One region of the Tolypothrix campylonemoides VB511288_2 genome, then DNA from elsewhere that is predicted to be linked to it. Evidence: predicted binding sites of a transcription regulator. Region 1 holds the regulator's gene; the other holds the start of a gene.
What was found. Region 1 encodes NtcA, which controls nitrogen genes in cyanobacteria. Its sites were predicted from a motif close to TNTGTANNNNNNNNTACANA; they were not measured.
Positions count from the first base shown of each region.

Region 2: a site for NtcA is predicted at 1,689-1,708, ahead of glnA (type I glutamate--ammonia ligase). Genes of this name have one in related genera too.

Region 1 is NZ_JBFPMW010000002.1:878,250-889,888, forward strand. It holds gene AB0756_RS08190 (DUF3146 family protein) at 778-1,044, shown strand; gene AB0756_RS08195 (pre-16S rRNA-processing nuclease YqgF) at 1,122-1,556, opposite strand; gene AB0756_RS08200 (DUF3084 domain-containing protein) at 1,571-3,082, opposite strand; gene ntcA (global nitrogen regulator NtcA) at 3,236-3,904, opposite strand; gene fabI (enoyl-ACP reductase FabI) at 4,285-5,061, shown strand; gene AB0756_RS08215 (ABC transporter ATP-binding protein) at 5,362-6,339, shown strand; gene AB0756_RS08220 (SLBB domain-containing protein) at 6,662-8,107, shown strand; gene AB0756_RS08225 (hypothetical protein) at 8,187-8,705, shown strand; gene AB0756_RS08230 (alpha/beta hydrolase) at 8,979-10,628, shown strand; gene AB0756_RS08235 (SPFH domain-containing protein) at 10,910-11,639, shown strand, end outside.
Region 2 is NZ_JBFPMW010000011.1:78,291-89,929, reverse strand. It holds gene glnA (type I glutamate--ammonia ligase) at 147-1,562, opposite strand; gene apcB (allophycocyanin subunit beta) at 2,024-2,533, shown strand; gene AB0756_RS27865 (TlyA family RNA methyltransferase) at 2,630-3,463, shown strand; gene AB0756_RS27860 (hypothetical protein) at 3,595-3,807, shown strand; gene AB0756_RS27855 (PAS domain-containing hybrid sensor histidine kinase/response regulator) at 3,996-6,482, shown strand; gene AB0756_RS27850 (cytochrome P450) at 6,575-7,921, shown strand; gene AB0756_RS27845 (GTP-binding protein) at 7,959-9,317, opposite strand; gene AB0756_RS27840 (hypothetical protein) at 9,639-10,001, opposite strand; gene AB0756_RS27835 (hypothetical protein) at 10,264-10,638, shown strand; gene AB0756_RS27830 (hypothetical protein) at 10,928-11,119, opposite strand; gene AB0756_RS27825 (glycosyltransferase family 4 protein) at 11,238-11,639, opposite strand, start outside.

The sequences.
Region 1 (11,639 bases):
CCCCTGCACAAAGGTTCTGGTCTCATACGGTAATCTTCTTAACCAAGCAGTATGGGGTTGGGTTGAGGAACGAAAACCAACTTACGCTCTTCTTAATGTTTACTTTTTAAATCATCACTGAGGAAAAAAATTAATTTTTTAATAAAATATTTCTGACTTAACAGCAAATTTCTCTTAAAGAAATAACACAGTTGTATGAAAACGGTATGTAGAGATGATGGCAATAAGTTGACAAAGATTTACTACAAATAAAAATAACAAATTTTTCATAAAAAATCTTCATATAGCAATCCTAATTCTTTATCAAAAATTTAATTCCTGTAGAGTGAGCAATGCCCATCAAATCACGCTTCTGTGCAGCAAAGTCCTACTTACACGTATTTTACTAAGGCAGAAGTTTTGGGAAAACGAGTGGTTCGAGATGACTGTATTCTCGCCTCTACCTTCGGGACAGAAAAGCAGGCGTCAGTCAATGCGCTATGTGTTTCAGCCGTTGTCTCTCGGCTAGTTACAAGCACCATCCCCTTGTGCGTGGTGCAATTGACCTGTATGAAATCAACCATGTAAAGATTCAATAAAGTGTGTCTAAAATCTACCTATATAGGAGAAGGGGCTTGCTGTTGAATCAACTACAGAGCATATTGATGGGCAAAAATTGTAAATGTCAGAAAATCTTGATTTGGTTCAATTACTACCATTGAGATATTTGGAACTGTGCTGAGTTAATGTAAAGCTATAAGAAGTTAGTTTTACTCTAAAACTTGACAATTAAGCGTCGTGAGTGCTAAGAACCGTTTACCAGAAACTACTGCCCATGTCAGGATTATCCGTCAATCCTGGCAACAAGGCTATCTTGAAGGTGAAGTCAGAGCAGGCGATTTTGAGTGGCAGTTCCAATGGCATTTCCGTCGCGGGGAACTTGCTGTAAAGCCTTCTCAAGGACGTGCTTTAATTAAAGAACCCTTGGGGCGCTTTTTAGAGCAACAAGACTACCAACTCGAACCGGGCGGAGACTATGCTTTCACAATTAGAGCAGAACTCTAAAAAATTATGAATGATGAATGATGAATGATGAACGGTAGTCTTTAAACTTTCAATTCATAATTTATAATTCATAATTCCTAATTCGTTAGTCGGTTTAGGTATCTTTCAATCAGCAGGATGGCAACAATATCATCTATTGGTCTTGGGGGTTGTCTCATACCACGAGGTAGTAATCTTGTCAATCCTTTAGGAGGATACATCTGCCAGTAGCGATCGCGTGCTTCTAAAGTTGTATATCTCTCATCTATTAAAATAATATTTAATGAATCTGTTAATTCCCCAGTCAGTTGTTGTTTCCAACGCTTGGCTGTTGTTTGGTCTCCCATAACCAATAAGGAAATGGGATACTTTTGTTGCAACGACAAAATAGCAGCGATCGCATGTTCGGAGGGGACAACTTCATGATAGTAAAGTTGCCTATCTACACCCATGACAGCCAAGCCACACTTATCTCGACCTGGATCGAATCCCAAAATAACTGGTTGCGTTGGTGAAAATTCAGGAATAGTCATTGGTCAGTATTGATTCAAGTACTAAAAACAACTTGCCCGTTCTGAATTGCTATCAGTTTTACTTTGAGTGGCCCTGCGGTGAAAGTGTCTTCTGCTGCAACAGCTTTAATATCTAATGGCAGATTATACTGCCTCAATTGGGTAATGAAGCGGTAGAACGTACTATCTATTTGAATACTGTCTAAGATTCCAGCATTTCGGGCACGAAATTGCGAAGCAGAAATGAGTAATTCCAGTCGCTGACGTAATTGGTAGGCTGTCATCTTTTGAGGATCGGCTGTTGTGGCTGCTAACACCTCACCTCCTGTAAAGACTTTTTGATTGAGGGTTGCATCGGCAAAAAACTGAATACCATTTTCTCCTCTGACGTAGTTACCAGCACTAAACACTCGGACTACATATTCTCGACCATCTTTTATTTGCTGACTGAGTTGCTCAATTTGCTCTTTAGTCACAAATAACATCTGTGAATTTTCTGTATTTGCACCGGGTTCAGTAAGTTTGAGGATAGCTGTTCGGTTCGCTTCTTGTAACAGTTGAACGATCGCCTGACGCGCAGCTGTTGGTTGTTCAATACGAACAACTCCAGCAGCGAGAACTTGACCCCGAACCAAGGCTAGTTTTCCCAAACGCAATTCGCGGTAGGACTGGTAGAATTTTTCCAGCCTTGCCACTTCCTGTTCTAGCTCATTCTGCTGCATTTCCAGGTCTTTAAGGCGAGACTCCCTTTGAGCAATGACTTTTTCTCTTTCCGCAATGGTTTGATTGCGTTCTTGAATCAGCCGATCTAGGTTATTAATTCTTTTGTCTCGCTGTTCAATACCCTCCTGTCGGTTAGCCAGTTCGCGATCCCGTTTGTCGATCGCTTCTTGCGCTTGGGCGATCGCTCTTTTTGCCTCGGCAAATAATTTTTGCCGCCCTATCTTAAGTTTTTCTACTTCTACCAGCAGCTTTTTTTTCTCAACATCAACGTTTTGCAGTTCAGCTACAGTTTGTTTGTAGCGTGCTACTACTTGATCCAGTTGGGTCTCCGTATTTTGGAGTTGAGCTTGAATTTGGGCTTGTTGGCTGAGAGTGCGGCTGAGTTGTTCTGTCGTGCGATTCAGTTGGTTTTGCGTTGCTTGTTGTTTTGCATTTGCCTCCTTTAATGACTCATTGGTTTTTTGCAAGCGTTCTTCTTTCTCTTGTTGTTCTTTTCTAGCTTGCTCTAATTCTTTCCGCGTGACATCCAGTTGTTGAGTTGTGGATTCGAGACTTTCGCGCTTGCGACGAAGGTCTTTTTGTATATCCTCTAGCTCAAATACTCCTTTACGCAACCCTTCGTCAGCAGCAAACAAAATTGCCAAAGTTGATGCCGAGACTAAAGTTCCTGTCAGAATAGTCACTAGTACTGCTGTGTTTTTGGGACGCAGATTGAAGAGTGAGAGCCGCGCCTTGCCAACTCGGGTGCCAATACGGTCTCCCACTGTGGCGATTGCGCCTCCCAAAATTAATATTGCCAATATTAGGATGTACCCGGTGGTCATCTTTTAGCTACCGACGAAATCCTTCCAGATACAGCCTACTACTTCAAGCCATCATCTGTGGAGAAATTAGAGGATAGTGCTGAGTTTTTTAGAGAGCTTTCAGCATAGGTACACAATTGCTTCTGCCCTCTTAACTCAACACTCAGAACTATTTTAGGTGAATTGCCGACTTAAGGTAACGGGCTTGTGGACAGTAATCTTTTTCTTATGAATGGAAATCATCTTTTTCTCCCGCAGGTCACCTAGTAGCCTGGTAACAGTCACGCGAGTAGAACCAATTGCTTCCGCTATTGCTTGATGGGATAGCTTCAAATCAATTGTGATTCCATCAGCACAAGGAACGCCAAAATCACGACAGAGAATTAGTAAAAAACTCACCAATCGCGAACCCATATCTCGGTGAGCAAGTGTTTCAATCATCATCTCTGTTTGTAAAATTCGCGAAGACAGTCCGCGCAGCATTAACATTGACAATTCTGGATTTTCCTTGAGTGCTTGTTCTACCTGTTCTATTGGGGCTGACAGCAGTTCAACAGGCGTAAAAGCAACTGCATGGTAAAACCTATCTGATTTGTTTCCTGTTAACAAGGACAAAACGCCAAAAACACTATTTTCCCGAAGTAGTGCTACGGTTATTTCTTCTCCTGCCTCGTACACCCTGGAGAGTTTAACAGCTCCTTTCAATAAGAAATAAACTCGTTCGGCAGGATCGCCGGGGAAAAAGATGGTTTTATTGCGTTCAAACGTCTCTACAACAGGAGGAAACGCTCCTGTTGCCATCTGACGAAAAACATTTGCTAGGGCCTTATCTTGTGTCATCATCTCCCTTCCCCTACCCAATGCCGGAAAAAATAAAACTAATTCCCTAAGAATACACCCGAAAAATCAAGAACACATTGTCAACCTTTTTGTTCTTTCCTATACTTATCCTCTGGTGCTCATAGTTAATTGTTCATCATGATACATAATTTTTCATGTTTAGATCTAGTACTTTTTAAATAGTTGATTGCAAAAGTTTTTCCAAAACAGTTTTTTGACAAAAAACCGAAGATATATTGAGATTGCCCGATGCTTCCAGTAACAATTTTCTGGTAGCTAACAGGTACCCGGATCGTAATATTTACTAATACTGCTCAAAACTCCAGACAACTAGCCTCAGATTCTAGTATGCTCAAGCATGAAAGTTCACATTAAGAATTAATATGCTTGACCTGACGGGAAAAAAAGCTATTGTAACAGGAATTGCAAACAACCGATCCATTGCTTGGGGGATCGCCCAACAACTCCATAAAGCAGGAGCCGATCTGGGAATTACTTACTTGCCAGATGAGAAAGGCAAAATGGAAAAGAAAGTTGCAGAACTGGTAGAACCCCTCACTCCGAGCTTGTTTCTTCCTTGTGATGTCCAAAACGACGAGCAGGTTAGGTCAACCTTTGAAGAAATCCAGCAAAAGTGGGGTAAGCTAGATATCCTCATCCATTGCCTCGCCTTTGCCAGTAAAGATGACCTGAGTGGAGACTTCAGCAAAACCTCTCGTTCCGGCTTTAATCTGGCAATGGAAGTGAGTACTTACTCTCTAGTACAGCTTGCAGGGATCGCTAAACCCTTAATGACTGAGGGAGGAAGTATTGTCACTCTGTCCTACCTGGGTGGTGTACGAGCAATTCCCAACTATAATGTCATGGGAGTTGCCAAAGCAGGGTTGGAAGCTTGCGTGCGCTACCTAGCGGCTGAAATGGGTTCTGCCAATATTCGGGTAAACGCCATATCCGCAGGTCCTATTCGTACTCTCGCTTCTAGTGCGGTAGGAGGTATTTTGGACATGATTCACCATGTTGAGCAAGTTGCGCCATTAAAACGCACTGTCACTCAGCTCGAGGTGGGCAATGCAGCCGCTTTTTTATGTAGCGACTTGTCTAGCGGAATTACCGGGCAAGTCCTGTACGTTGATGCAGGGTACGAAATCATGGGCATGTAAAAATAAATTATTGTGAAATTAGGTAGGCTAGCGCTCGGTGACCGGAAAATTGAACGATTACCTTGATTTGTGTCAACCTACCTAATTGTGTATTTACCATTAGAGATTGGTTGTTGGCAAATGGCTCTGACCCATTATTTGCGAAAAAATACAATCTCTCACCCCCAAGTTTCGCCTCAACAAAGGTTAACAGCCTCCCTGTATATCGATCGCTGGTCATCGGTCGCTGGTCAATGTTATTATTGGGAGTCAACTGGGTAACCTATAGATTAAACGTATTGCTGTTGCCCGAAGCACAAGATGAAGTCTGTTGCAGACGCCCCGAACTCCGAACTAAATACACGAGACAGTCCGCCAGTTGTTCTAACCTCTGAGTTGCGAAAGGTCTATCGCACTGGCTTTTTTATGAATCAGAAAGTTGTCTCTCTCAAAAACTGTTCTTTGAAAGTTTACAAGGGAGAAACTTTTGGGCTGTTAGGACCAAATGGTGCTGGTAAAACAACACTATTGAAATTGTTACTGGGAATTATCCGTCCGACATCGGGGCGGGGATTGCTTTTGGGAAAGCCGATTGGAGATCGTGGTGTTAAAGAACGTATCGGTTATTTACCTGAAAACCCTTATTTATATGACTATCTCACGGGTTGGGAATTTTTACAGTTAGTCGCCGGACTATTTCAAATTCCTAAAAAGGTTCAACGCCAACGCATTCCTCAATTGCTGGAATTGGTAGGATTGCCTCAATCTGACGCCCGCAAAAAACTCCTGCGCCGTTATTCAAAAGGAATGTTACAACGTGTCGGAATGGCACAAGCACTCATTAACGATCCAGAACTGGTATTCTTGGATGAACCCATGTCAGGGCTCGACCCTGTGGGACGCTACCAAATGAGAGAGATTATCTTATCTTTAAAAGCGGCAGGTAAAACAATTTTTTTCAACAGTCATGTTCTCAGTGAAGTGGAACAAATTTGCGATCGCGTTGCCATTCTTGCCCAAGGTGAACTTATTTGTTCTGGATCTCTTAATGAACTTTTAGGAACAACTGACGTATATTCTGTCAAAGGACACGGTGGAGACTGGGAAATTATTGAAAAATGGATCGCTAATTTGGAGTACCAGCCAGATGGGTCTTGGCAAGGGGAACTCAATGGAGATTATTATGATTTTCTGGCGAGCCTGCGTTTGATGGGAGGGCAATTAATAGCCATGAATTTGTCACGTCCATCTTTAGAAAAGTTTTTTGTGCAACAAATTCAAAACCTGAAAAATCAGTAATTAGAGCGTAAAAAGTAGAAGGTAGTCATTATTGGCTTGTGAAACAAACCTGACTATCTATTCTTACTTTTCATACTTATCGTGCTTGTGAAAATATTGATTTCCAATATAGGAGCAACAAAATTTACAGTAAATTTACATAGAACCGAGTTGAACTTTAAATAAAATTCAAATAAAATTTAAAGTTATTAAATAATTTCGTTCCGGAAGGATAATTTAATTGAAGAATGTGTGAACATCAGGGAACTAGAATACGTAAAAATAGTCAATCAGGCTAAAAATGTTTAAACAGTATGTAATTAATAGTAATCTTAGGTAAGCAATGCATAATACGAGTGTGGTGAAATTGCTCGCCCATCCAGCTGTGGGTATGGTGTTATTAACATCTGTAAGTATCGCTATTCCAACCGTTAGTTTAGCGCAAAGGCAGCCAACAGCGAGAACGACACAGGTAGACACAAACTACACCCTTGGAGGCGGCGATCGCATTAGAGTGAGTGTATTTGAAGTTCCCGAATACTCAGGAGAGTATCAAGTTCCACCAGGTGGAGGAATTAACTTACCTTTGATTGGCAGTGTTAATGTTCTGGGACTAACTACGGAACAATCTGCTGACTTAATTGCCCAAAGATACTCTCGGTATCTAAAACGTCCTATTATTTCAGTTAACCTATTATCACCTCGTCCCATTAACGTTTTTGTCGCTGGAGAAGTCACCCGTCCGGGAGCTTATACTCTCAGCTTGCAAGGAGGTGCAGGAGACAATCCTGGGGTACAATACCCAACAGTACTTGCTGCACTCACCACCGCCCAGGGTGTAACTTTGAGTGCGGATGTCACTAGAGTGGAATTGCGGCGCAAACTTGGCAGAGGACCAGAACAAGTTACCAGTCTCAATTTAGATGAACTCAGACGCACGGGAAGGTTACCCCAAGATATCACCTTGCGGGATGGCGATACCATTTTCGTACCCACAGCAAGTACTCTAGACTTAGCAAATGCACGTAATTTAGCCGCATCTAGTTTTGCTGCCGATCCCACAAGACCCCGTACAGTAGCAATTATTGGTGAAGTTTACCGTCCTGGGTCATATCTAGTGACTCAAGGTGCTACAGAAGGTGGTACCACCGGTCAAACGAATGCACCAAGTATTACAGGTCAACCCACTTTGACACGAGCACTTCAGCTAGCAGGAGGAATTACACCACAAGCTGATGTTCGTAATGTCATCATCCGCAGACCTACAAGAACTGGATCGGAACAATCTATAAATATTAACCTGTGGCAACTGTTGCAAAGCGGTGATATCAATCAGGACATCATCGTACAAGATGGAGATACAGTTGTTATCCCAACGGCAACTGAAATCAACCGTGCAGAAGCAACACAATTAGCGACAACGACTTTATCTCCCACGCGCATACAAGTGGGTGTCGTTGGTGAAGTGAAAAAACCGGGGCAAATAGACCTTCAGCCCAATAGCACTTTAAACCAAGCATTACTAGCAGCTGGTGGATTTAATGATGCCAGAGCAAGTAGTAAAGCTGTAGATTTGGTTCGCTTGAATCCAGACGGTTCTGTGACCAAACGTCAAGTTAAGGTAGATTTTAAAGCAGGAATTAATGAAGACACAAACCCAATACTCCGTAATAATGATGTTGTGGTAGTGTACCGATCTGGTGGAGCAAAGGCTGGCGATACAGCCGGTTTGGTTATTAATCCTCTAGGTGGTCTTTTAGGTATTGTTAGAGCTTTATTTGGCTTCTAAAAGTATTACCATCCAGTTTTTTTACTCCCTTTAGCCCGCTTTTGCGGGCTTTATTTATTAAGTAAGAGGAAGAAAATTTATGAGAATTAACTTATTCCCGATAGCAGGTAAAGGTATTACCTCTGGCGTACATAACTTGATAAAAATTATTCAAAAATATCAAGAACAATTTTATGTTTTACTGTGGCTGCAAAATCGCAGCGATCTGGGTTTTGATTCTGGAGTCGCTTCATTTATTGCTCTTTTTAAAGAACCCAATTCCATTTGTTTGTTTACAGGTGCAGTCAGTGATATGGTAACAATGCCTTCACCTCCTAAATACACAGATGAGGGTAGTAGTGGTTATGATGTGATAGTAAAATTTATTCATTCTCTTGAATGGGTGAAAAAACGAACTCTCAGAATTGACCCTGAAGATGTTCTTGATGGTGCTACCATTCGCACTCAAGATTTATGGGAGGAATTGTGTACTCAGTCTGAGGATTATCGAACAGTAACACAACGGATGACTGCTTATGAAGAACTGATTTTAGAAATCTCTACTAATAAATCTGGAATGTTATTTCTAGAGGAAACTTTTTTGAATGAAGAAGAGTGATAAGCGGGTACTTTTCTCCAATGAAAGACAACATCGAATGTGGGGCATAGCCCTACCTACTTTACTCTTTATTTCATAAATAATACCAATTTGAAAAAAGAATGTGACAGATAATTGGGTAAGATTCAATCTAGTAAGGGCTTTCTCAATCCAAAATCTAAAATCTAAAATCCACTCATAGTATAAGATTGTTCCAATGAAACTGTATTTCACAGAACAACGTCATGGATAAATGCGCTACTAATAACTCATGACCAATGACTCGTGACTTATATGCGGTTTCCACTTAGCAAACGTCAACCCAAAGCATCCTGGATGAAAGGATTGCTGTGCAGCTTAACCCTAGCTTTTAGTTGGGGTGTAGGAATTTCCTCTACATTGGCAGCAGAAACAGTGACTATCCGCTTGGGTCCTTTTCAGCAGTCAGTAGCGATCGCAGACTTGGAAAAGTTTGCTAAAACTGGTAAATTGCCGGAAGGGCTAGAAGTTTTGTCACCCTTCTTAACATCAGAAATACGAGACTTTTTGACCAAGCGTTTTAGTGTAGATCCCGCTTTTGCCGATAAATTTGTTGATGAAATACGGCAAACACCAATAGGGAAACAAATCTTATCTTCCTTGGGATCGGCAATTCCCGGCAGTACAGTTGATACCATTCAAGTAGCACTCAACCTTGCACTTAAACAAGTAAACGGTTTGAGCCCCCTTGGTTTCTTACGAGCTTACCCACAGGAAAATGTGACAGTGGATGCAACTCAAGTCATTGGTTTAGCAGTTGAGCTAAACCCCACTCGCATCGAGAGTCAAGCCCTCGGAGTTTTATTGGAAAGGGAGTTACCTGCTACAAGTAATACACCCTTTAAAACGACCTTTGACCCATCTACAGTGGGAAATGAAGCCGTACAGGAACAGACTCTAAATTTTTATGACCGACAGCGCAACCGTACATTACCTGTAGATATCTATTGGAGTAGGGCTAATGCCGACAATCCTTTGGTTGTTCTTTCCCACGGTTTTGGTTCCAATCGAAGATCTCTAAGATATTTAGCTAATCATCTTGCCTCTCATGGTATAACAGTCGTTGCTCTCGAGCATCCAGGTAGCAATGCCATATCAGTTAATAAGGCGAACGATGCTGCTAATTTAGGAAAACTGCTACCACCAACTGAATTTATCGATCGCCCGCGAGATGTGAGTTTTGTCCTTGATGAGCTCGCAAAACTCAATACTCAATCGGGAGAATTTCAAGGAAAGTTTAACACGGAGAAAGTTTCTGTCATCGGTCATTCTTTAGGAGGTTACACTGCTTTGGCTTTGGTCGCCCCTGAGGTGAACTTGGAAGACTTGCGGAAATTCTGTAAAGACTCTCTCAATCTTGACAAATCTCCCGCAGATTGGTTGCAGTGTTCTGCTGCTTCGTTGCGAGATAAAAAACTGCGATTGCAAGATAAGCGAGTGAGTCAGGCGATCGCTCTCAATCCTGTCATTGGAGAAATTTTCGGGAAAAAAGGTCTAAGTCAAATTACCAAACCAGTCCTCATCTTAGCAGGAACCGAAGATGCGATCGCTCCAGCATTGAAACATCAAATAGCACCTTTTAATCAACTACAGGGCGAAAAATATTTGTTAACTGCCATTGGAGGGACTCACTTAAGTATTAGCGATCCTGCAAGTACAGCCTACTCTATAGTCAAAGAACGACGAGGTGAAGAAGCCAGCTCCTTGAGACGATTGACCCAAGGTGTGAGTTTAGCGTTTGTCAAACAACTGACACCAGAAGCAAGAACTTACCGAGAATTTTTGACTCCAGCTTACGCACAGTTTCTTTCTACTTCTGAGTTACCATTGCGTCTTGTTTCTGAATTACCTACCAGTATCAAACCTTGGGTAGAAGGGAGTCTCGAGCGCAATTATATTAAGTAAAGTTACGGACAAATAAAATACTTGCAAGCGAAACCACTTAGTGATTTAATAGCGATGTCCTACAGCTAGGGCTTAACAGATCCCCGACTTATTCGAGAACTCGGGGCTCTCAGCCAAAAGAAGTTACTGTAACTTTTTGTATTTAATTGAAAAAAGCTTGCTTATTCATACGATTTGTGATAACAACATACTCATTCTGAGAGAATATCCTAAATTTAGGGCATCATCATAGTAGTGTGTCATTATAATAAATTCTACCAAACACTTAGTTAGGAGATTACATGGAACCAATTATTGCAATAGTCTTAGTGCTTATAGGGTACGCATTAGGATCTGCAAAACTAATCAGCCAGGGAAATGAAGCCTTAGTCGAACGTTTAGGGAAGCAACACCGAAAACTCAGTCCTGGTTTGAACTTTATTGTGCCTCTAGTCGATCAAATAGTGATGGAGGACACAACAAGAGAGCAGTTTTTAGATATCAAACCTCAAAATATCATAACTAAGGATAACGTTTATTTAGAAGTCGATGCTGTAGTGTTTTGGAAAATCAAAGATATGGGCGATAGCTACTACAATGTAGACGATCTTCAAGGCGCTCTCACCCAGCTAGCTACAACAACTATCCGAGAGGTTATTGCTCAAAATACTTTACAGTACGCTAACACTTCTGGAAGTTCTTTGCGTGAAGAGATTAAGAAACAGTTAACTGATGCAACGAGAAAGATAGTAGATCCAGCAACGAAAGAAGTAGTGCAGCCCGGTTGGGGAATTGAGATTATAAGAGTAGATATTCAAAGGATTACTCCTCCAGAAAGCGTCCAGAGGTCATTGGAAGAACAGAAAGCAGCTGAAATCAGGAAAGATGCTGCAGTTAAAGAGGCTGAAGGAGCGCGGCAAGCAGCTATTGAGAAAGCAGAAGGAGCTAAAGCTTCTATGCAAATTATCTCTGATGCTTTGCGTGCTAGTCCAGAAAGTAAGGAAATCTTGCGCTATCTTGTCGCTCAAGATT
Region 2 (11,639 bases), on a different contig from region 1:
AAGTTCTTCCTTGTTTCCCCCTTCCCCCCAATTCCCAATCCCCAATCAAAAAAAAACCACCACTAGCGGGTGGTTTTATGTTGATTAGTTCCCCGACTTTTTTAAGGAAGCCGGGGTTCGACGTACTGTGCAAGAGTCCCTAAAAATTAAACATCGTAATAGAGAGAAAATTCGTAGGGGTGAGGACGCAAGCGCATTGGGTTCACCTCATTATCCAACTTGTAGGAAATCCAAGTTTGGATAAAGTCTTCAGTGAATACACCAGGTTCGGTTAAGAAAGCATGGTCATTCTCCAGGGCTTCCAAAGCGAGTTCAAGAGAACCCGGAGTTGAAGGAACTTGAGCCAATTCTTCCGGAGAAAGTTCGTAAATATTCTTATCCAAAGGTTGACCGGGATCGATTTTATTCTTGATACCATCTATCCCAGCACATAACATAGCAGCAAATGCCAGATATGGGTTAGAAGTCGCATCGGGACAGCGGAACTCCAAACGCTTGGCTTTGGGGTTGCTACCAGATAATGGAATCCGAATAGAAGCAGAACGGTTACCTTGAGAGTAAGCCAAATTTACAGGTGCTTCATAACCAGGTACTAAGCGCTTGTAGGAGTTGGTAGTAGGGTTAGTGATTGCGAGCAATGCAGGTGCGTGTTTGAGAATACCGCCAATGTAGTGCAGCGCCATCTCACTCAAGCCAGCATACTGGTCTCCAGCAAACAGAGGTTGACCATCTTTCCAAATAGATTGGTGGGTGTGCATCCCAGATCCGTTGTCTTGGAAGACGGGCTTGGGCATGAAGGTAACTGTTTTACCGTATTTCCTGGCAACGTTCTTGATAACGTACTTATAAGTCAACAACCAGTCAGCCGCTTCAATCAACTTTCCAAAGCGGAAACCCAGTTCACACTGACCGCCAGTAGCAACTTCATGGTGGTGCTTTTCAATTGGTACTCCGCACTTTGCCATTGTCAGCAGCATTTCTGTCCGCATATCTTGCGAAGTGTCCGTTGGAGCAACTGGGAAGTAACCCTCTTTGTAGCGGGGTTTGTAACCCAAGTTGGGTCCTTCATCTTTACCGGAATTCCAACGACCTTCAACCGAGTCTACGTAGTAGTAGCCCGAGTGTTGGTTTTGGTCAAAGCGGACATCATCAAAAATGAAAAATTCAGCTTCAGGACCAAAGAACGCTGTATCGCCAAGACCGGTTTTCACCAGATAGTCAACAGCTTTCTGAGCGATAACGCGAGGACAACGGCTGTACCACTCACCCGTGCGAGGTTCCTTGATGCTACAGATAACACTGAGCGTTGGTTCTTGCATGAAAGGGTCGATCCACGCCGTGTTGGCATCGAGTACCATTGCCATGTCCGATTCATTGATGGCTTTCCAACCCCGGATACTAGAACCGTCGAAAGGTACGCCGTCCGTAAAGGAAGTTTCATCGATTTGGTTTTGGTAAAGCGTCAAATGCTGCCAAATCCCTGGCATATCGATGAATTTCAGATCGATCATCTGAATGTTGTTATCCTGAATCATCTTCAGGACTTCTTGTGGGGTTGTCATGGTTACTCCTTAGGCTGCCGATTTATCAATAGTAAAACCAGAGTGTTCAATGTTTGCTGAAGAAAGCTCGCTAACTGCAAATCCATCAGACCCCTGGAATATCCTAGAAACAGGACATTAGTGGATTTTGTATTTTTTACTACAAAATGCCATTAAGAAGCATGACATTTAACTTTTATTTAAATAATGGGAATTGAGGATTGGGGATTGGGTAGACAAGGAAGATTTCTATTCTCTCTCCCCTGTCCGCCTTGTCCGCCTTATCCGCCTTATCCCTCCACTCCCCATCCCCTCTATTAAAAAAGTTCACCCCGCAGGGGGCAACTTTGACATAGAATCCATAAATAGCGCACAGATTTTGTGCAGGGGCTTCTTTTAATAAGTGGCGCAAAAAGATACCGATTGCGAACAGCAATCAGATAAATATCAAACCATAATAGGATTGATTGGGAGAAAAAGGAATGCGGGATGCAGTAACTAGCTTAATTAAAAATTATGACGTTGCTGGACGGTATTTTGACCGGAATGCCATAGACAACCTCAAGTCGTATTTTGAAAGTGGAACAGCACGGGTTCAAGCTGCTGCGTCTATCAACTCAAATGCGGCGTCCATTGTCAAGCAGGCTGGTTCTAAATTATTTGAAGAACAACCTGAGTTGATTCGTCCGGGTGGAAACGCTTACACAACTCGGCGTTATGCGGCTTGTCTTCGTGACATGGATTACTACCTGCGCTATGCTACCTATGCTCTCGTTGCTGGTAGTATGGATGTACTAGATGAGCGCGTTTTACAAGGATTGCGGGAAACTTACAATTCCTTGGGCGTTCCCATCGGTCCTACTGTTCGCGGTATCCAGATTATGAAGGATATTGTGAAGGAGCAAGTGGCTGCAACAGGTGTGAGTGATACTACCTTTTTAGATGAGCCATTTGACTACATGACTCGAGAGTTGAGCGAAAAAGATATCTAAATGTTAGTGGTTAGTCGTTAGTAGTTAGTCGTTAGTAGCTGTAACATCAACCACTAACACCTAACCACTAACACCTAACCACTTATTATGACCAAATTGGTTAAGCAAAGACTTGATGTTTTATTGGTAGAACGTTCTTTGTGTTCGTCTCGTGCTTTAGCTCAACGCCTCATTCAAGCAGGGGAAGTTTTGGTCAATAGTGTTGTTGTTGACAAAGCTGGTACGGAAGTTGATGTTTCTGCTCAAATTCAGATAAAAGAGCGATCGCGTTTTGTTTCTCGAGGCGGAGAAAAGTTAGCTAAGGCAATAGAATTATTTGCCATTCCTGTAGAAGGACGGATTTGTTTGGATGGTGGCATTTCTACAGGGGGTTTTACTGATTGTTTGCTGCAAGCAGGCGCAAAACGAGTTTATGGGGTTGATGTTGGCTACGGACAAGTTGATTGGCGCTTGCGAAATGATTCCCGAGTGATTTTGAAGGAACGTACAAATTTACGGTATTTGACAAAAGATGAGTTATATGGTGATGAGTCGGTTGCTGATTTGGCAGTTTTGGATGTGTCGTTTATTTCGTTAACCAAAATTTTGGCTGCTCTGTGGCACTTACTGCAAGACCCCCGTGAAATCGTTTTGTTGGTCAAGCCTCAGTTTGAGGTGGGAAAAGACCGTGTTGGGAAAAAGGGTGTTGTGCGCGACCCTAAAGACCAAGCAAACGCTATATTTCAAGTGCTGCAAACAGCGCAGGAGTTGGGATGGCAATACAAAGGTTTAACTTGGTCGCCAATTACCGGTCCTGCAGGAAATATTGAGTACTTGTTGTGGTTGGGAATGGAAAGTGAAGCACAACCACTAGATCTAAATGCGATCGCCCAAATGACTTGCTTGGCACAAAAAGCAGTCACCATTCAGAAGGCAGAAGGCAGAGGGTAGAGGGCAGAAGGAAGTGACTCTCTATAATTTTCTTTTTGTAAATTTTATTTTTCTCTACTGAGAAAAAGCTTTACACTAATTTTGTAAACTTGGAAACAAATTTACAATTCTCTAGTATTAGAAAAAACATTATGAATACCGAAGATAGAGCACGGGAATTAATGGCACAGCAACGCCATCATGAAGAAAATTTACAAGATGCCATGCGAAATCGTACTGAAGCAGAAGTTCACGATTTTCCGGCGGAAACTGCTACCCAAGAAGAGGCGAGAGAATTACTAGCACAGCAACGCCATTATGAGGAACACTTGCAGGAGACTATGCGAAATCGGGCAGAATCTTAAGTAAAACTTGCGTCTAACTCAGAAAAAATTTGCCTCAGGTTATGGGTATCGTTTCTAACTGTGTTACAAAAGGATAAGCGAGCAAGCAACTTTTTCACCTTTGACAATGGCAAAACTGAGTAGCATATTGCACCACAGGAAAGATTGTATCAAGAGCCTTGTATGCTTCTCCATGAGGAGTGCTTGAGATGGGGCAAAAGCAAATCAAGTTTCTTGGCAGTCCATTCACTGGTGACGGACAGATGGGTGTTTTGATGCGTCAGTTTGACTGGGCAAACACTGTGCTTGGTCCTGTCAAACATTGGTCTCAAAGCTTACGTACAGCTGTTAGTATTTTGCTCAACTGTCCGCATCCCATGTTTGTTTGTTGGGGACGTGAGTTTATTATTCTTTACAATGATGCGTATGTTCCATTAATTGCAAATAAGCATCCTCACGCACTCGGTCAAAAAATTCCTCACGTTCTACCAGAACTTTGGTCTGTCATGAGACCGATAGTTCAAGAAATCACGAACACCAGAGAGCCCGTGTCTTCTCAAGAAATACAATTGTTTGCAGACCTCAAGGGCTATTTAGAGGAGATTTACGTGACTTTCTCCTGCAATCCTATCTGTCATGAAAGCGGTGATATAGAAGGTATTTTTGTTAATTGTACGGCAATAACCCCAACAGCGATCGCTCAAAATGGTACCGGCTTTCTTCTAAAAGAAATCAGAGAATGCGCTCCCTTGACGCTATGCGATCGCAAGCCAATCGAAACATTGTCGCTTGACAGTGAAGAGCGATTGCGATTGGCGCTCGAAGGAGCAGATTTGGGAATGTGGGATTATGACTTGATAACAGGACAATTGCTCTGGTCAAATCGCTGTAAAGCCATGTTTGGGTTAAATCTTGACACCAAGATGAGCTATGAGGTGTTCATTAATACCATACATCCACAGGATCGCCTACGGGTGGAGCAAGCTATACAGCAAGCTATTACAGGACAAAGCAAATACAACGTTGAGTGTCGTGTTCTTTGGGCAGATGGAAACGCTCATTGGCTTGCATTTCGGGGACATGCTTACCAAGATGAGAATGGCACTCCGGTTCGCATGGCTGGCGTGGTGTTAAATATTACTGCACGAAAATCTGTAGAGCAACAACTATACCAAAGTCAAGCGCATTTAGCAATGGCTCAACGGGTCGCCCAAGTAGGGAGTTGGGAGTTTGATATAGAGACACAGAAAGTAAGTTGGTCAGAAATTACGTTTCTCCATTGGGGAATTGACCCAGAGCGAGGCGAACCAACTTACCTCGAACTACTCGAAAGAGTTTATCCTGAAGATCGCGAAATTTTGCAAAAATCAGTTGAACGAGCCATTGTTGAAGGTGTTGCTTATGCTTTTGATATGAGGATTTTCCTAAATGATGGTTCGATTCGATATCTCGATTCCCGTGGAGAACCGATATTTAACGAGAAAGGACAAGCAATCAAACTGATTGGAACATCACTCGATATTACCGAGCGCAAACAGACTGAGTTAGCTTTGCAACAGGCAAAAGAAGCAGCAGAAACAGCGAGTCAGCTTAAGGATGAATTCCTAACTATACTCTCTCACGAACTCCGTTCTCCACTCAATCCAATACTAGCTTGGTCCCAGGTTTTGCGATCGCGGAAGTTGAATGAAGCAACCACGGAGCGAGCCTTGGAGACAATTGAACGGAATGCCAAATTACAGACTCAACTTATTGACGATTTACTAGATATGTCTCGTATTCTTCAAGGTAAGTTGAACTTAAATATTAAACCAGTAAACTTAGTTTTTATTATTAAAAACACGGTTGAATTGATTCGTCAGCTTGCTGAAGCTAAAGGCATTCAAATTCAAACTGTATTGGACTTGAAAACTTGTCAAATTGAGGGAGACTCAACCCGGTTACAACAAATTATTTGGAATTTGCTTTCAAATGCCATCAAATTCACACCTGAAGGAGGACAGGTTACGGTTAACTTAGAATATTTAGACTCTTATGCCCAAATTCAAGTCCGCGATACAGGACAAGGTATCAGCCCCGAATTTCTCCCTCACGTTTTTGAACGCTTCCGTCAAGAAAGTACCTCTACAACCAGAAAATATAGTGGATTGGGACTTGGATTGTCCATTGTTCGCCATTTAACAAAACTACACGGCGGTTCCGTACAAGCAGAAAGCCCAGGACTCGGTTTGGGAGCAACATTTACAGTCGAGTTACCCTTGATAGTGACCGATTCCAAAGAAACTGCCAAGGAAGAACAAATTAAGACACAAATGAATTTTAACGGTCTGCGTGTTTTGATTGTTGATGATGAAGTCGATTTACGGGAACTGATAGCCGAGTTATTGGAGGATTTAGGAGCTACTGTCACTGTCGCATCATCAGCACCCGAAGCGCTGAGAGTGTTCGAGCAACAAACACCAGATCTCCTGCTTTCTGATATTGGTATGCCTGAGATGGATGGGTATATGCTAATACGTCAGATCAGACTTTTGCCATCAGAACGGGGAGGAAAAATACCAGCCATTGCTCTGACTGCTTACGCTGAAGATTGCAACCGGGAGAAAGCGATCGCAGCAGGATTTCAAATGCATATTGCCAAGCCAGTAGAATTACGCGTATTGCTTGAAGCAATTGCAACTTTAGTAGGGCGATAGTTGTCAGGAAATGAAAAATGGCTCAAGTGCCTTCTTCAAAACTCAAAAAAATTTGTTTTACTACAGTTAAGTGATAGCAATAATGAAGTGCCATGTTGAGTCAATTACCAAACCGCATCACCAGTTCCTCTTGGTGGCAACTTATGAATTGGATTGCCGATCCACTCGGATTTCAGGACAGATACAGCCAGAAATATGGAGATATTTTTACCATGGAGCTCGGTGGGCTCGGAAGCTATGTCCTCGTTGGTAATCCCCAAGTAATTCAAGAGATTTTTAATCAAGATAGCAAAAATTTTGATGTGGGACGTGGAAACGCACTCGCAAAACCTATTATCGGGAAAAACTCTTTGATGTTGTTCGACGGCGATCGCCATCGACGAGAACGAAAATTATTAATGCCTCCCTTTCATGGGGAACGCTTACCAATTTACGCCAAGCAAATTTGCCACTTGACAGAACAGGTTGCGAGCCAGTGGCTTGTCGGTCAGGCTTTTGTCGCTCGGACTGCCATGCAAAAGATTAGTCTGGAGGTGATATTGCAAATCGTCTTTGGTTTGAGCGAAGGGGAACGCTATCAACAACTTAAACCCCTACTGACTGATTGGCTCAATATGACCGATTCTCCGCTCCGCTCCAGCATGCTATTTTTACGGTTCTTACAACAAGATTGGGGAACTTGGACTCCTTGGGGACGCATGAAATTGCGACAGCGCCAAGTTCACGACCTACTGATTGCAGAAATTGAGGAAAGAAGAACGCAGGGAAATTCAGGGCGTGGCGATATTCTCAGCCTGATGATGGCAGCACGGGACGACCAAGGTCAACCAATGAGCAATGAAGAATTGCAAGATGAACTGCTAACAATTTTATTTGCCGGACACGAAACAACTGCCACAACACTTGCTTGGGCTTTCTATCAAATTCACCAACATCCAAACGTTCTGGAAAAATTGCTACAGGAACTAGACAGTTTGGGAGAAAGTTCAAACCCCATGGAAATCGCTCAGCTTCCCTATTTAACTGCGGTGTGTCAGGAAATACTGCGAATGTATCCTGTCCTTCCCGTACTTTTTCCACGCATTGCCAAATCACCTATAAAAATTGGGGGATATCATTTTGATGCTGAGACAACCCTAATGCCAAGTATTTACCTCGTCCATTATCGAGAAGATTTATATCCTAATGCCCGACAGTTTAAACCAGAACGCTTTCTTGAGCGCCAGTATTCTAGGAGTGAATATTTTCCTTTTGGCGGTGGAAGTCGGCACTGTTTGGGATATGCTTTAGCTCAGTTAGAAATGAAACTTGTTATCGCAACGATTTTATCAAAGTATCAACTTGCCAATGCGGACGATAAACCAGTTAAAGTTCAACGTCGCGGATTTACCCTTGCTCCTATAGGTGGGGTTCGGATGGTGATGACTGGAAAACGGTAACCGGGCGAAGAGAGCAGACTTTTTGATTTGGAAGCCGTCATAACTCGCGATTGAGCAAACCTAGCTCCTGTTGCAATCGATACAAGATTGTATTCTGTTCCACTTCCGAGAGAATTTCTTGAATCACCGTACTTGCTCCCAACTGTCCCCAAGAACAGCCTCTTTCCAAGTACACTTGTGCTGCTTTCCCCACAGCGTATGCTCCATAACCGGCAATACCTGCTTGAGCGATCGCCGATCCAGCGTAAGCAGTTACATTTATGGGATTGTCTCCTGAAGCAATAGCAGTTGCACTTTTGCCCAAACCCAAAAGCACGCTACTGCCTATTTCACCTAGCAACAAACCACCAGAACTGAATAAAATTGTTTTTAAAACTTTCCCGGCTTCATAACCCGTCATGGGCAAACCATAAAGGCGTGCGAGCGAGCGAATTAAAGCCAAATCCGCAATAGTTCCACCAAGAATATCTAAAAAGGCAATAGGATTGAGACCAACAGTTAAAGCTTTGTATTTGGTATACCGCCAAATCAGATCTTCTGCTTCTTCCTGACGTAATTTGATGGTTTTTTCTGCGATCGCTTCTTCTGCATCCCGTGCTTGAATCAGTGCATTTAGAGCCAGAAGAGAACGCCCTTCACGGTTGAGGATTTTCAAAATTGTTTCTTTAAGTTCTTCTATTTGTGGTGGTGGAGTTTCCCATTCTTGCGTGACTCTACCATCTGTCCACTCCACGCGAACTTCCATTGGTGCGGGTTCTGCAGCCACCATAACAATTTCATCAGGTTGCAAAGGAGCGTTCTGAAAGCTTCCGCTACCCAACTGTTGCAAATTCTTATAAATCGTTTGTTTGTCTGTATCCGGGTACAAATCTATCTTATTGAAGACCAAAATTAAAGGTTTTTGTGATTGTCTTAATTTGCACAATGCTTGATATTCAGTACGAGTAATATCACCTGAGACAACAAACAAAATCAAATCGGCTTGCTGAGACACTTCCCGTGCCATTTGTGCCCGTAATTCCCCCTCTATTTCATCCAATCCTGGTGTATCAATTAACTCTACTTGTACTTTCCCCCCTGGATTCCAATGTACGGAACGGGGGTATTGTGTTACCCCATTCAAGGGACCTGTTTGCAAAATCTTTTGTCCTAGCAAAGCATTTAGGACTGCTGACTTACCGCGACTAACCAAACCAAAAGCAGCGATGCGAATCACATTGTTGTCCAATTTGTTGAGAGTTGAGGTCAAGATTTCTAACTCTGGTTTTACCAACCCTGCTAATTGCGACTTTGATTGTGACTGTCCGGCTTTACGAAGATGTCCATACCAAGAGAGTGCTTGTCTGAGACTAGCACGAGCGCGATTTAAGTGAGTTTCCTGTTGATTCTTTGACACTGCAATTGGGATTGGCGATTGGGGATTGGCGATTGGGGATTGGCAATGAATTTTTCAGTTCCCACTTTTTACGCACTATTTTTAAGATAGTAGGTAATTAGGTAAGAGAGCAACTCATGGCAGTGAAAGACATATAGGATAGGCAATGACCCAACCCTCTGTTTTCACGACAGTCGCAATGAAAGAATTTCATCACCAATCATGCAAATCCCTCTTTCTCACTCCCTTTTTCAATACAGAGCCTCAATACTTTCATTTACAGGCTCCGCCTGAGGACGAGAAATGCTTGGAAAAGCCTACATTTCTTGACAGAATTTAACTTTATCCTTCTGTAGAAAGTTCTTCTACTTCAAATCTCCACACTATTCCTCTATCTGTAGGACGTTGAATGCAGATTTTGGAATTGTTTGACAGTAGCTTTAAGCGTTCGAGAAATTGGGGAAGAGTTTCGACAATCTGCGGATAACTATCCATGTCATGACAAAGAATTACCAATGTCATAGTTCCGGAGATCGTTTCAACGTACCACTGAGTAAGTGATAGCAAAGCCTGCTGTGTGGAGTCGCAGAGTTCGTAGAAGCGGTTCCTAGAAACTTGTTCTAGGTGCCTGTGCAATAATTCATCAAATAATGTAACCTCGACAGGAGGCATATCATCTGGAGGAAGAAAGGGTAGATCCATCATGAAATCCTTCCAGTATTCATTGAAGTGCAAGATTGAGCTTTTTATCACCTTCGAGTTTTTATCAAATTTAAAACTCCTTGAAGAGGAATGATTGAAAGTTGCTTAGCCCCTAAATGGCACAGTAGCCGTATACTAACTATCAAATCTAAAATTTTCAACTTAATCTGTACGAACGCTTACATTTCACAAATTTAGTTGGTACGCTAGCATAACATAATGAACTATAATATTCTCTATTTTCATAGTTTGAATTGAGAAACCCTTGCTTAAAAGTATTATTTCTATCTCCTTATTTTACTTACTTGTAGCTTGCAATACTAGTACAAATGAGCAACGTTTTCAAAATTGTTCCTATCTTAAAGAAAAGCTAGGCAAAATTGTACTCGATTTTCAGAAGAAGCACGATCGCATCCCCTCTTCGTTTGAAGAAGCACATAAAGATACCCAAGTCATTCTTCCCAATCGCGGGGATGCATTTGGTAATCCCCTAATTTATCGCAAGACGGGAGAAAAATCTTTCTACTTTCTCTCTTATGGAGTCAACGGGAAGTTAGAAAATGGTCAAGGGGATGATTTAAAAGTTACTTATGATAAGCATTGGCAAACTTCATGCGTTGAATTGCGATCGCAATTCTGAGTCGAGCCGCTTTCAATAATTTTGTTTTATAAAAATCGCTTAGTTTATTTAAAAAAAATATTAATGTATTGGAAACAAACAACTATCTCTTACGTCTAACATAAAAAATCCACCATTATTCCCAGATAAAGGAATGATGGAGGATATGCTAGATTCTGCAAAGAAAAAAAGAAATAGAGAATTGGTAGCTGCACTATTGGCGGTAAAATCTTGAGTTTAAAGCATCATTAAAACTAGTTTGGAGGCAAAAAGGTAAAAGACAACTATGTTTTGCTGCACTTTAGTTGTTTTACGTCAAAATCAATTGGGGTGACATTGAGTGCGTTGTATTCCTTCCTTGGCTTAAGAAGTGTGATTGACTAACAGATAGTAAAGGCACTTCTTGCCGACAGGATTGACAAAACCAGTAAACTCCTTGATGACGCACGTGTCGTAACAAAGAATTACCGCAGCAAAGACAACTATGAGTCGTCGTTCTCATCTTGATTCTCCTTGTCACAAAAAGCTTGTAAAGTCTGAAGAAAGAATAGAGTGTAAAGGATAAAGGATGAAATAATTGATTTTTCATGCCAAGCTTCATCCTTTAAATGACAGCTTTATCAAGCAATTGACGTTAATGAAGTTCTAAGAGTTGGAACTCGTCCGTTTCTCTCATTGCGATCCCTGAGGATTTTTTCATAGACCGCTACATAACCGTCCACCATTTGAGTTACGGTAAAGTTATTTTCCACGTGTTCTCGGCAGGTATGGCGATTTAATTCCAAAGCCGCCGGAATCATTGTCGCCATTTCTTCGTAGCTTTGGCAAACAAAACCTGTTTTGCCATGAGCAATAACTTCTGGTACGGAACCCATATCGATCCCAATCACTGGCGTACCAGCTGCCATTGATTCAATCATCACTAAGCCAAAGGGTTCTCGCCAAGTGATAGGAAAGAGAGTAATAGATGCATTGCCCAGAAGCTCTACTTTCGCAGCATGGTTTACCTCACCGAGAAATTC